Regions from separate parts of the Exiguobacterium sp. s142 genome, predicted to be linked through region 3. Evidence: riboswitches for the same ligand, from Rfam matches in the RefSeq annotation. Region 3 holds a riboswitch; each other region holds the start of a gene.
What was found. Region 3 has a riboswitch for S-adenosylmethionine ahead of msrA (peptide-methionine (S)-S-oxide reductase MsrA). Riboswitches for the same ligand answer to the same signal wherever they lie in the genome.
Positions count from the first base shown of each region.

Region 1 (4,298 bases), on a different contig from region 3:
CCTTTTGGCCAATCTAGTACTATCATTCCCCATCACGTAAAAAATATCCTGCCCTTCTATTACTTTTTCGTGTCGAAATCAAGCAGAACGTTATTTTCTATTTTAACTAGGGTATATGAGTACCAATGCCAACTTACAAAGGAGTGTTTAGACATGGAACCAACATTACAAAACGATCCGCACGCAGCTAACGCTAACAACCCGAATCGCCAATTCGACCAAACCAACTCGGGTGGTCCTAGAATCAACGTCGTGACCGGGATGCTTCTCGGTGCGCTCGTCGGCGGTCTGATCGCCCTACTTAGCTCGTCGAACCGTGAGACGACGAAACAGTCACTTACGAATGCGAAGTCGTCTGTCGGCGGTCTCGTCGACACGATCAAAGAAGATCCGTCCGGTAAAGCGTCTCAAGTCATCGAGCAAGTGAAATCGGCGTCAGGTATGATTCAAGAAGTGTCGACCGATGTGCAAAACGTCTATGAAAAAGTTGTCGGTGAAGTCGACACGGTCAAAGAAGACGTGAACAAAGTCGTCGAGACGGCCCAGGAAACAAAATCAGATTTACAAGATATTGGTGAGAAAGTCGTCGAGGCGAAAGATACGGCACTCGGCAACGAGAACGCAACAAACGAAAATAAACCACAAGCATAAAAAAACGACCTTTCTCGCGAAAGGTCGTTTTTTTATGCTTATGCGAAACGTTTTGCGCCTTCTTCAAGCACTGCCGCTTTGTCCGTCTGCTCCCATGGGAGTTCAACGTCTGTGCGACCAAAGTGTCCGTAAGCTGCTGTCTGTCTGTAGATCGGGCGACGAAGGTCGAGCATCTTGATGATGCCGGCCGGACGAAGGTCGAAGTTCTCACGAATGAGTTCAACGAGTTCAGTCTCGCTCAATTTACCAGTGCCGAACGTGTCCACCGCGATTGAAACCGGGTGTGCGACACCGATCGCGTATGCAAGTTGAACTTCCGCTTTGTCAGCAAGTCCAGCTGCCACGAGGTTTTTCGCCACGTAGCGGGCCGCGTATGCTGCCGAACGGTCAACTTTGGTAGGATCTTTACCTGAGAACGCACCACCGCCGTGGCGAGCGTATCCACCGTATGTGTCGACGATGATTTTACGTCCTGTGAGACCTGCATCACCTTGTGGTCCACCGATGACGAAACGGCCAGTCGGGTTGATGAAGTATTTTGTCTCGGCGTCGATGAGTTCAGCCGGGATGACTGCTTCGATCACGTGTTCTTTAAGGTCCGCTTGGATCTGCTCGAGCGTGATGTCTTCTGCGTGTTGCGTCGAGATGACGATCGTATCGATACGGACCGGGTTGTTGTCTTGGTCGTATTCGACAGTTACTTGCGTCTTACCGTCTGGACGAAGGTAAGTGAGCGTTCCGTTTTTGCGGACTTCTGCCAAGCGACGTGACAATTTATGAGCGAGTGAAATCGGGAGCGGCATGAGTTCAGGTGTCTCGTTCGTTGCATAACCGAACATGAGGCCTTGGTCACCGGCACCGATCGCATCGATTTCTTCGTCAGTCATTTGACCTTCACGAGCTTCGAGCGCTTGGTCGACACCGAGTGCGATGTCTGCCGACTGCTCGTCGATTGCTGTGAGTACAGCACAAGTCTCAGCGTCAAAACCATATTTGGCGCGCGTGTAGCCGATCTCACGAACAGTTTCACGTACAACTTTCGGGATATCCACGTAAGTCGATGTCGTGATTTCACCAGCTACGAGCACGAGACCTGTCGTGACAGACGTCTCAGCCGCAACGCGGGCGTTTGGATCTTCAGCCAAAATTGCATCCAAAATCGCATCTGAGATTTGGTCACAAATTTTATCCGGATGTCCTTCAGTGACGGACTCCGAAGTGAAAAGTCGACGGTTCAAGTTTGACATTTCGAAAAACCTCCTATTAATAAGGGTGATGTGTGGACGGTACTCGTTCCCCTTACGCGTTGCTTTGGGACGGTAATGAAAAAAACCTTTCGCCACGTTCAATGGGAAAGGTTGAATCGTTCTTCCTTACCCTCTTATCGTTCGAAGCTGTCGCTTCGCTTCAGGATAGCACCTTTTCCGAAAAAGACTACAGGATCGGACGGTTGCTGGGCTTCGTAGGGCCTTGTTCCCTCCACCGCTCAGAATAAGAGTATCCGTTACGAACACCATCATATAAATGCCATACCGTTCTGTCAAGCGTATCTGCTTAATTTGTAAATTTCTTCGTAATCACGGAAATCATTTATGTTTGTGAAATATCAAACATTTTTTTGACGGTTTCCGTTTTTTCACTCCCCGCTTATACAGAATATGTTAGAATGTCTTTGTAAGAAAGCGCTTACTTTAAAGGGTAAAGAAATGCTTGTTTTTGATTAGTGTGTCACATATAATAAAAAGTGTCATACTAATTAATCGCGGAAGTATGCGGATTTCATCCACATCTATTTAGGGGAAAGGTGGGACTCAGGATGGCGACTACGCTCCTGAAAATCGAAGAATTAATTAAGGGTGCCGATGTATTACGGAACTTAACCGTTCCAGAACTGGTGGAAGAAGCCATTCGTAACGGTGAAGGCGTACTGACGAAAGACGGGGCTTTATCGGTCAGTACAGGGAAATTCACAGGGCGGTCACCGAAAGACAAATTCGTCGTCCAAGATGAAGTCAGCAACTCGTTAGTGGACTGGGGGCCGGTCAATCAGCCGATCGCAGAAGACAAGTTCACCGCTCTTCTCGACAAAGTCCTCACTCATCTCGAGACGAAACAGAAGCTGTATTATCTCGAAGCTTCGGCTGGAGCTGACGAGCACTACACGCTACCTGTACGCGCCATCACCGAGTACGCGTGGCACAGCTTGTTCGCGAAGCAGTTGTTCTTGCGTGAGTGGCCGGCGAGAGCTGCATTTGACCCGTTCACGGTCATTTATGCACCGAGCTACAAGGCCGACCCAGCAGTTGACGGGACGAACTCAGAAACGTTTATCCTCGTCTCGTTCGCCAAGCGTACCATTCTGATCGGGGGAACAGAATACGGCGGCGAAATTAAAAAATCGATTTTCTCGGTCATGAACTTCCTATTACCTGAACAGCACGTCTTGTCGATGCATTGCTCGGCCAACGTCTCGGACGCCGGAGAGACGGCGCTCTTCTTCGGACTATCGGGCACGGGGAAGACGACGCTATCAGCCGATATGGAACGTCATCTTATCGGTGACGATGAACACGGTTGGTCACCAGACGGCATCTTCAACATCGAAGGCGGTTGCTATGCCAAGACGATCAACTTGTCGCGTGAGAACGAGCCGCAAATTTATGACGCTATCCGTTTCGGATCGTTGATCGAAAACGTCATCTTGAACGAAGACCGCTCACCCGACTACAAAAACATCTCGCTCACCGAGAATACGCGAGCAGCTTATCCGATTCAATACATCGATAACGCGATGCTCCCTTCACGGGCCGGTCACCCGAACACGATCGTCTTCTTGACGGCCGATGCTTACGGGGTGCTCCCGCCGATCAGCAAGTTGACGAAAGAGCAGGCGATGTATCACTTCTTGTCCGGTTACACGTCAAAACTAGCCGGGACGGAGCGCGGCGTGACCGAGCCACAAGCAACGTTCTCGACTTGCTTCGGCTCACCGTTCTTGCCGCTCGCGCCGGAACGATACGCCGACTTGCTCGGCAAGTTGATCGAACAGCATAACGTCGACGTCTACCTCGTCAACACGGGTTGGACCGGCGGGGCTTACGGCGAAGGGTCGCGTATGAAGCTCAGCTACACACGGACCATGGTGAACGCCGCGATCAACGGTCAGTTGCGTGATGTCGATACCGTGAAGCACGACATCTTTAACGTCGACATCCCGGTCCATATCAACGGCGTCCCACAAGACGTGCTCAACCCGCGCGACACTTGGAAAGATACGGCTCATTATGATGTCGAAGCGCGAGCGCTCGCCTTGAAGTTCCAACAAAACTTTAAACGATTCACGAAAGCGAGTGAGAAAGTCATCGCGGCCGGTCCAATCGTCTTTTAACTCAAAATGACTAGTACCCCGATCGGGTACTAGTCATTTTTTTATCGCGATCGCTAACATCCAATCCATCGCCCGGTCCGTCGTCTTCCATTTTTCCCAGAACGGGAGCTGATGGGCGAACGGCAAGATCCAGAGCTCTGCTTGCAAACCGATCTTGTCGGCGAGGGCGGTCGCATGACGAAGCCGGACTTGCTCGTCGTCCGTCCCATGAATGAGTAGCGTCGGCGCCTGCCAGTCTTTGAAGAGCGGAGACCGTTCG
Region 1 covers NZ_JACSMB010000002.1:79,148-83,445, reverse strand. Annotated here, with positions in the region: gene KNP77_RS02880 (YtxH domain-containing protein) at 154-651, shown strand; gene metK (methionine adenosyltransferase) at 690-1,898, opposite strand; SAM riboswitch class I at 2,030-2,149, opposite strand; gene pckA (phosphoenolpyruvate carboxykinase (ATP)) at 2,468-4,039, shown strand; gene KNP77_RS02865 (alpha/beta hydrolase family protein) at 4,073-4,298, opposite strand, start outside.
Region 1: linked by a shared signal. The riboswitch ahead of metK (methionine adenosyltransferase) and the one ahead of msrA (peptide-methionine (S)-S-oxide reductase MsrA) in region 3 are both predicted to bind S-adenosylmethionine.

Region 2 (4,298 bases), on a different contig from region 3:
CGCTTCGGTCGTCTCAGGAAGCGACTCGCGGATGAAACGTCCGAGAACGAGCGCATACAGGGCGAAGACGAACGCTGCCGTGAAGAAGATGTACTGTCGGTCGATGAACAAGACGGCACTGCCGAGCAGGGGACCGAACGCCGCGCCGATATTATGTCCCATCCGTAAGAGACCGAACGCCTCGTTCATCTGTTCCGGCTCGGTCACGTCGGCGACCATCGCGCTCGCGGCCGGGTGGAACAGCGAGTTCGTCAAACCGAGCATGGCGTTCAAAAGGAGCAGCGGCCAAAACGTTTCCGCGAAAGCGAAACCGATGAGGGCGACCGCATCACCGAGGATGGCGGTCATCATGACCGGTTTTCGACCGTATAAGTCGGCGAGACGTCCGCCGACGACCGAGCCGATGAGCGCCATGATCGGTCCGGTCGCTAAGATGACGCCGACTTGGACGTAGCTGTCGAGCTTGTCGCTGTAATAGAGGACGAGGAACGGGGCGATCATGAACATCATGACACCGGTGATCGTCTCGCCGAGGAAGCGAATCCAAATGTTACGGTCGAGCCGTTTGAGTGATTGAATCATGCGTTTCACCTGCTTCTACAAAATAAAAGGGACGAAGGATGCACGGAGGCATACTCGTCCCTACTTGCTTATGCACGCCTCGGAAGACAGGCGGGTGACTTCAGTTCATGAAACGGAAGACCCCGACCTGTCAGTATGAAATTGGATACGATGTGGCTGCGTCATGACTGACATGGCGGGTCCTCCTTTCTGAAAGTTTACTCTTCGTTTCAACTGTATGACAGATTCTTGAAATGTGTCAACATATTTTGACTTGCGTTATAACAGTTCATTTAAATTCTTGCGGGTGAGCCGATAATCGATCAACCGGGACAAGACGACTTGAATCATCGCGGTCACGGGTACGCTGATGAACATCCCGACGAGGCCGAACAGGCTCCCCCCGATGATGATCGATGTGATGACCCAGAACGGGGTGATCCCGACGCTGTCGCCGAGAATTTTCGGGCCGAGCCAAAGTCCGTCGAACTGTTGCAGCAAGAAGATGAACAACAAGACGAGCAGGGCCGTGAACGGGTCGTAGAAGTAGGTGATGATGAACGCCGGAATCATCCCTAAGAGCGGCCCGACGTATGGGATGAAGTTCAGCACCCCGATGATGACACCGAGCAAGAGCGCGTACGGCGCGCCGATGATCAAGAGCCCGATGACGGCCATCACGCCGATGATGAGACAGTCGAGCGACTTTCCGATGATGTAGCGTTTAAAGATATAGTCCATCTCTTGGAAGATGTCGATCGTCGTCTTCGCCGAGGCGACCGGGAACATCGCGTACAGTAGACGCTTAAACATCCGGGCGAACACTTCCTTGTCTTTCAACAAGTAGATCGAGATGACGATCCCGATCAACAAGTTGATCAACGTCATCGTGAAGCTCGACACGTAACCGACCGAAGACACGACGGCCGTCTCGACCCATCCGGAATACCGTTCCTCGAACCGGTTAAAATCGATCGCTTGGGCGATCGTCGCATTATACTCCTCGACATACGTTTTCAGCTGCCCGAGAAAGCCATCGATTTGGCGAATATAAAACGGGAGCTCCTCGATGAGAGACGCGACGCTCGAATAGATGCGAGGGAACAGCGTCACCGCTGACACGACAAGGATCCCGATGAACGTGACGTAGACGATCAACAAGCCTTGGTAGCGCTTCAAGTGGAACCGCTCTTCTATATAGGACAGGACGGTGTTGAGGAGCAGCGCGATGGCGATCCCCATGATGATCGGCGTCAACAGCTGAAACGCATACTGCATGACCCGAGAGATCGTGTCCGGCTCGCTGATGACTTTCCATAGGACGAGCAGAATCAGTCCGATCACGCTTAACTTCCATATCAATTGACGGTTTAGTTCCAATGGTCTATCCCCTCATGCTGTAAATTTTGCAGAATAACGTTCACCTTTTACTATGAACGTTTTTTTACCGGGATTCAATAGCGGTAAGGAATTTTTGAAATAAGGATTGACAAGGTTGGTAACGTTTGGTTTACTAAATGACATATTACAGAAATTATCAATTGCATATAAAAACACTTTCTATCAAGAGAAGCGGAGGGACTGGCCCGATGAAGCTTCAGCAACAGATTGTTTCAATACTGTGCTAATTCCAGCAAGGTGACCTTGAGAGATGGAAAGGTGGTTGTTTGAATACGTCCGTATCTCGACACCCCTTTCCGCGGAAAGGGGTGTTTTTGCATAGGAGGACTATTCATGACAGACAGACGCTCGAAGTTACTTAAAACGTTACCACCTCAGCATTTCGTCGGACTCGCCGCTGAAGTCGCCGCACTCGAGCGTTCAGGCCGCGACGTCATCCGGCTCGGCCAAGGGACGCCCGACTTGCCGACACCGGCCCCGATCTGCGAGGCGCTGCAGACGGCCCTGCTCGACCCGGCGACACACCAATACGGACCGTTCCGGGGACAGACGCGCCTGAAGCAAGCGGTCGCGACATTCTACCAGACCGAATACGGCGTCGCGCTCGATGCCGAGACCGAAGTGGCCATCTTGATCGGCAGCAAGTCGGGACTCATCACGCTCCCGCAATGTGTGCTCGAACCAGGTGACGGCATGTTGCTCCCGAACCCGGGCTATCCGGACTACATCTCGGGGGCACGTCTCGCCGGAGCGGTCGTCCACGACCTCGTCCTCCGGGAAGAGAACGGCTATCTTCCTGATTACGAGACGCTCGATCCGCTGGGGGCGCGACTCATGTATTTGAACTACCCGAGCAATCCGACCGGCGCCGTCGCGTCGCCCGCGTTCTTTGACGACACGGTCCGGTTCGCGAATAAGCATGACCTCATGGTCGTCCACGACTTCGCGTACGGCAGCATCGGTTTCGACGGGCACGTCCCGCCGAGCTTCCTGCAGACGCCGGGTGCGAAAGACATCGGCATCGAGGTGTATACGATGTCGAAGGCGTTCAACATGTCCGGCTGGCGGGTCGCTTTCGCCGTCGGCAACCGCGACATCATCGAGGCGATCAACACGTATCAAGACCACGTCCATGTGAGTGTGTTCTCGGCCATCCAAGAGGCGGCCATCGCCGCGCTCGAGTCGCCACGTTCGCTCCGGGACGACTTGTCACGGTTGTATGAGGCCCGCCGCGACCGGCTCGTCGACGGGTTACGTCAGGCCGGATGGGACATCACGGCCCCGAGTGGCTCGTTCTTCGTCTGGGCGAAAGTGCCGGACGGGGACGCAAAATCGTTCTCGCATAAGCTGCTCCACGAGGCAGGGGTCGCCGTGACGCCGGGCTATTTCTTCGGCTCAGAAGGCGAGCGGTACGTCCGGTTCGGGCTCGTCTCCGCCGAGCCGAAGATCGACGAGGCCGTCGAGCGGATCGAGAAACTGTTCGCGACGTATGAAGAGGTCCGGGCATGATCCGCCAAGCCGTGCTCGAGTACGACCATGCGGATGACGGGCTCGAGCGGCTCGATGAATTGATCGCTGGCCGTCGTGCTCACGTGCTGCGCGGGCAGAACGGTTTTGACGTCGTCAAGCGTGTCCTGCCAGCGATCACTGCCTATCCGACATCGCTGTTCCGTGGCGAATGCACGGACGCCGAGGTCGAACGGCTCCGTTTGAAGGATGCGGACGTCCTCCTTGCCGTCGGTGGGGGCAAGCTCGTCGACACGGCGAAACTCGTCGCTTACCGGCAAGGTGTCCCGCTGATCGTCATCCCGACGCTCGCCTCGAACTGTGCCGCCTTCACACCGCTCAGCGTCATCTATGACGAGCACGGCACCTATGACCGCTACGACGTGTTTCGCGTCGTCATCGAGCGGGTCATCGTCGACGCAAGGGTCGTGACCGACTCGCCGTACGACTACTTCCGGGCCGGCGTCATCGACACGGTCGCCAAGTTTTACGAGGCCCGCTATTTGAGCGGCGACAGTTCGCCTGATGCCGGCGTCAATACCGGTCTCGCCTTGGCCGAGCAATGCGGCCGGCTCGTCGAACTCGACTTGAGTGAGTCCAGTTTCACCGCGTATGGGCCAGAGACCCGGTTCGCGGTCGATCACATCCTTGCCGTCGGCGGTGCCGTCGGTGGTTTCGGGGACGCCGGGACACGCGTTGCCGTCGCCCACGCTGTCCACAACGCGCTCAGCCGCTTCGAGTCGACCCATCCGTTCTTACATGGCGACAAGGTCGGATTCGGCCTCCTTGTCCAAGAACGGTTGCGTGGCTCGTCTGACGCCCCATATTTA
Region 2 covers NZ_JACSMB010000001.1:27,153-31,450, forward strand. Annotated here, with positions in the region: gene KNP77_RS00145 (MDR family MFS transporter) at 1-582, opposite strand, end outside; gene KNP77_RS00150 (AI-2E family transporter) at 841-1,941, opposite strand; SAM riboswitch class I at 2,119-2,219, shown strand; gene KNP77_RS00155 (aminotransferase class I/II-fold pyridoxal phosphate-dependent enzyme) at 2,296-3,471, shown strand; gene KNP77_RS00160 (iron-containing alcohol dehydrogenase) at 3,468-4,298, shown strand, end outside.
Region 2: linked by a shared signal. The riboswitch ahead of KNP77_RS00155 (aminotransferase class I/II-fold pyridoxal phosphate-dependent enzyme) and the one ahead of msrA (peptide-methionine (S)-S-oxide reductase MsrA) in region 3 are both predicted to bind S-adenosylmethionine.

Region 3 (4,298 bases):
ATGCGGATGAGGTCTCGTTCCGCATAGCTCGTACCCGTGAATGACAGCCCGAAAGGTGCCCCGCTCTGTTTGAGCTTGTATGGGATCGTGACCGTCGGGTGCCCTGCCTTCGCCGCCATATCGTAATTCAAGTCGTGTGGCAACGCCAGGGCGTGAAGCGTTTGTTCCATCAATAAACGATCGAGGCCGTCCGTTTTCGCGTGCCGGACGTCGGCTAAGCGTCGCTCTAGGTAGCTCGACTCGGTCAAACGCCCTGATAACTGATTCGCTTTCTCGAACGTAACTTGTCCGTGCGGGATCGTTTCCGGGTGACGCTTGTTCCAGTCCATCAAGTCCTTGAGCGTTTCATACGGGAGCGCTGTCGTCGCCAAATACGCCTCGATCCCGAGCTTGAACTCATGGTAGAGGACGTCGCCTTGGTCAAGTCCGTCGTTTGACGGCAGGTCGACTTCGACGAGCTCGACCCCGCTCGCTTTGAGTAACGCCAGCGCCGCTTGATAGAGCGTCTGTTCTTCATCCGACAATTCCGCCTTCACGAAACCGACGCGCATGCCGACGGCTTGACGTTCGTCGAGACACGTCCGGTACGGTGGACCGGACGGCAGATGTGTCGTCGCCGGGTCCGAGTCGTCTTCCCCGCACATCGCTTCTAGTGCGAGCACCGCGTCGCGGAGCGTCCGCGCCATCGGACCGGCCGTATCTTGCGACCGTGAGATTGGGATGATCCCACTCCGGCTGATGAGCCCGACCGTCGGTTTGATGCCGACGATGCCGTTATGGACGCTCGGGTGGATGATCGACCCGCTCGTCTCGCTGCCGACGGCGAGCATCGTCAAGTTCGCCGCAACGGCAGCCGCCGAGCCAGAGCTCGAACCGCCGACGTCGAGATTGTCACCATACGGATTGAGCGTCTGGCCTCCGACCCCGCTCCATCCGTTCGGCATGTCCTCCGTCAAAAAATTGGCCCATTCCGATAAGTTGGCTTTGCCGAGAATGACCGCCCCATGCTCACGGAGGCGGCGGACGAGTTCAGCGTCACGACCGGCAAAGTGATGCTCGAGCGCCACGGCGCCGGCAGTCGTCCTCATGAGTCCAGCCGTCTCGATGTTGTCCTTGAGTAAAACGGGAATACCGAGCAGTGGCAGCCGGTCTCCGCGACGGTAGGCGCGGTCCGCCGCCTCCGCCTCGAACAACGCGTCAGGGTTCACTTGGATGACCGCTTTCAGTTTATCGTTCAAGCTAGCGATCCGTGTCAAATAGTAGGCCGTCACGTCCCGGGCCGTGAACGTCCCTTCTTTATAGCCGCGCTGTGCGGTCTCGATGTCTAGTTCAAATAAGTCTTGCATCCAATTCCCTCCTTATAGGCAATGTTATTCGGTATTCGCTTAATGCATCGAATCCCCTTCTTTTTATCGCCATTGGATGTGCAACTTGATACACTAGAAGAAACGTTATTGGAGGTAGCCATGTCCCGCTCTTACATCCTTGTTTTACTGTCCGTGTTCGCCCTGTTCTTTCTACAATTGTTCGGGGATGATTTGCCGTGGGCATTCCCTGCGTCCATTGCCCTCATTATCTTGATTGTTGGTGCCACGCTATTTCAACTTCGGCGCACACCAAATCGTTGACGTTTAAACGAGACAGATGATATGATGCTGTCACCAACTACATATCGATATCTTGAGTGAACGAGAGACCTGGCTCTACGACTTCACAGCAACCTGCTTCGGCAAGGTGCTACTTCCAGCAAGGCATTGCCTTGGACGATATGACAGAGCGCTCATGTCGATGACATGGGCGCTTTTTTTGGAATGAACATGAGGGGGATTTTATTTTGGAAAAAGCTACATTCGCAGGCGGTTGTTTTTGGTGCATGGTGACACCGTTCGAGGAACAGCCAGGCATCGAAGGCATCGTATCCGGCTATACGGGCGGGCACGTCGACAATCCGACGTATCAAGACGTCAAGACAGGCACGAGCGGTCATTACGAGGTCGTCGAGATCACATTCGATCCGGCTCAATTCACATATGAGCGCCTGCTCGAACTGTATTGGATTCAGACCGATCCGACCGACGACGGCGGCCAGTTCCAAGACCGCGGGCAACAATATGCGCCCGCCATCTTCTATCATACGGAAGAACAACGCGTGAAAGCAGAACAGAGCCGCGACGCGCTCGCTGCGAGCGGAAAGTTCAAACAACCGATTGTGACGAAAATCTTACCGGCTGACGTCTTTTACCCGGCCGAAGACTATCATCAAGATTATCATAAAAAAAATCCGGCCCACTATAAAGCGGACCGGAAACAATCTGGCCGTGACGAGTTCATCGACCAGACGTGGACAAGCTGACAACGACGGGCCTCATGCCCGTCGTTTTTTTAGCTCTTGGCGAGCCCGAGCATGAATCCAGCGACCACGATCAGACCGATCCCCATAAAGACGAAGACGCGTTCTTTCGACGTCTTTTCTTCTTTTAGCAAGTAAATGCCACCGAGTGTCGCGACGACGACGTTCAGTTGAGACAGTGCGAACGACGTCGCGATGCCGACTTCTCCGCTCGAGACGAACAATCCGAAGTTCCCGATCCCCCAGGCAAGCCCGGCGAAGATGTTCTTGAACGTTTTCGGATCAAACTTTTTCACATCTTTTTCACGAAGACTGAACAAGAGCGCGGCGATGAACATCCCGAGTGACTGCGGTAGGATGGCGGTGATGCCATCGACCTCAAAGTAGTTCGTGAGGACGGCATACGTCACGTAACCGATGCTCGAAACGAGCAGCACGAGTAGCCCTTTTTTCAAAGCACTACTGCTGTCAGATTCTTTATTTTGTTGATATGACGTCATGATGGCCCCGATGATGATCAAAACGAGGGCCGAGAAGCCGAGCCCTAGCTCAGTTGGCGTCTTCCAGTCCCCAAGGACGATGACCCCGAACAGTGACGTCCCGACAAGCTGCATCCCTGTACTGATCGGCATCGCCTTCGAGACGCTTAAAATTTGGAATGACTGGAACTGAAGGTATTGTCCAAGCGCCCAGAACACACCTGATATGAAACCAGTCACGATCGCGAGCGTCGTGAACTCTGGCTTGAAGACGAGCGCGATGACAACCGCCATCACCATCGCGCCGATCGTCGTACCGATCAATTGTTGAATCGGCTTGCCGCCGACAATAGATACGATCAGCGGGATACTCCCCCACATGAGGGCGGGCAGTAGCGCCAACAAAATCATCTCCATATGTTGCACCTGCTTTCTTAATATAACATTCTGTCTGTTTTTCCCGGCTCCAGCGCTCATTAAACTTCAAAAAATGATTTTCAAAGTTCTTTCGTTTTTCTTATTGCCAAATCATTTATTAGAATGATATAATAATTTCCAACGGGGCATTAGCTCAGCTGGGAGAGCGCCACGCTGGCAGCGTGGAGGTCAGCGGTTCGAGCCCGCTATGCTCCATTCCTTAAGTCGGTCCACTGATGTGGGCTGGCTTTTTTGTGTCCCCGCCTCGGTTTAAGTCGACACGAACCGGGTAATGATTGTAAGACATCATTTATCTTAAGGGGGACTTCCAATGAACCGAGCCTCTGTCGAAGAGACGATTTTGGCCGTGATCGATTGTATCCGGGCGAGCAACCATTGTTTCTCGAAATGTTTACAAGAAGAAGACCTGCTGATGGTCTCGGAATGTATCCGGTTGACGAAAGAATGTGCCGAAGTCGCCACACTCACCTTGAACGCGCTCGAAACCGACTCTGCGTTCACAAGACCGATCGCGGCGCTCTGCGCGCAAGTGTGTGATACGTGTGCCGTCGAATGCGGGCGTCACTTATACGACCATTGCCAACGTTGCTCTGAGGCGTGCTTGCGCTGCGCCGAGGCGTGTCGGCACCTCTCGGCCGCATGATCGCTTTCCAGTCTAACCTTGTGTTAGACTTTTTTTGTACAGATTTTTAACGAAGAGGGGAACTTTTATGCCACATTCTATTCTAGCAATCGACGTCGAGACGGCCAATCGCGACAGTCGGAGCATCTGCTCTGTCGGTTGGAGTTTACTTACAGACGGTGAAGTCGTCGAGACGAACCAATTGCTCGTCAATCCTGAGGAAGACTTTGACCAAGGCAACATTCGCGTCCACGGGATTCGCCCGAGCGACGTCTGGGACGCCCCGGCATTGCCCGAAGTGCTCGAACAGCTCTATCCGACATTGAACGCCGTCGACGTCGTCATAGCCCATAACGCCGCATTTGACATGGGTGCGCTCCGTAAGGCGATCGCCAAGTACGACTTGTTC
Region 3 covers NZ_JACSMB010000006.1:62,504-66,801, forward strand. Annotated here, with positions in the region: gene KNP77_RS07495 (amidase family protein) at 1-1,346, opposite strand, end outside; SAM riboswitch class I at 1,673-1,772, shown strand; gene msrA (peptide-methionine (S)-S-oxide reductase MsrA) at 1,835-2,353, shown strand; gene KNP77_RS07505 (GRP family sugar transporter) at 2,383-3,246, opposite strand; tRNA gene KNP77_RS07510 (tRNA-Ala) at 3,390-3,462, shown strand; gene KNP77_RS07515 (four-helix bundle copper-binding protein) at 3,578-3,910, shown strand; gene KNP77_RS07520 (3'-5' exonuclease) at 3,978-4,298, shown strand, end outside.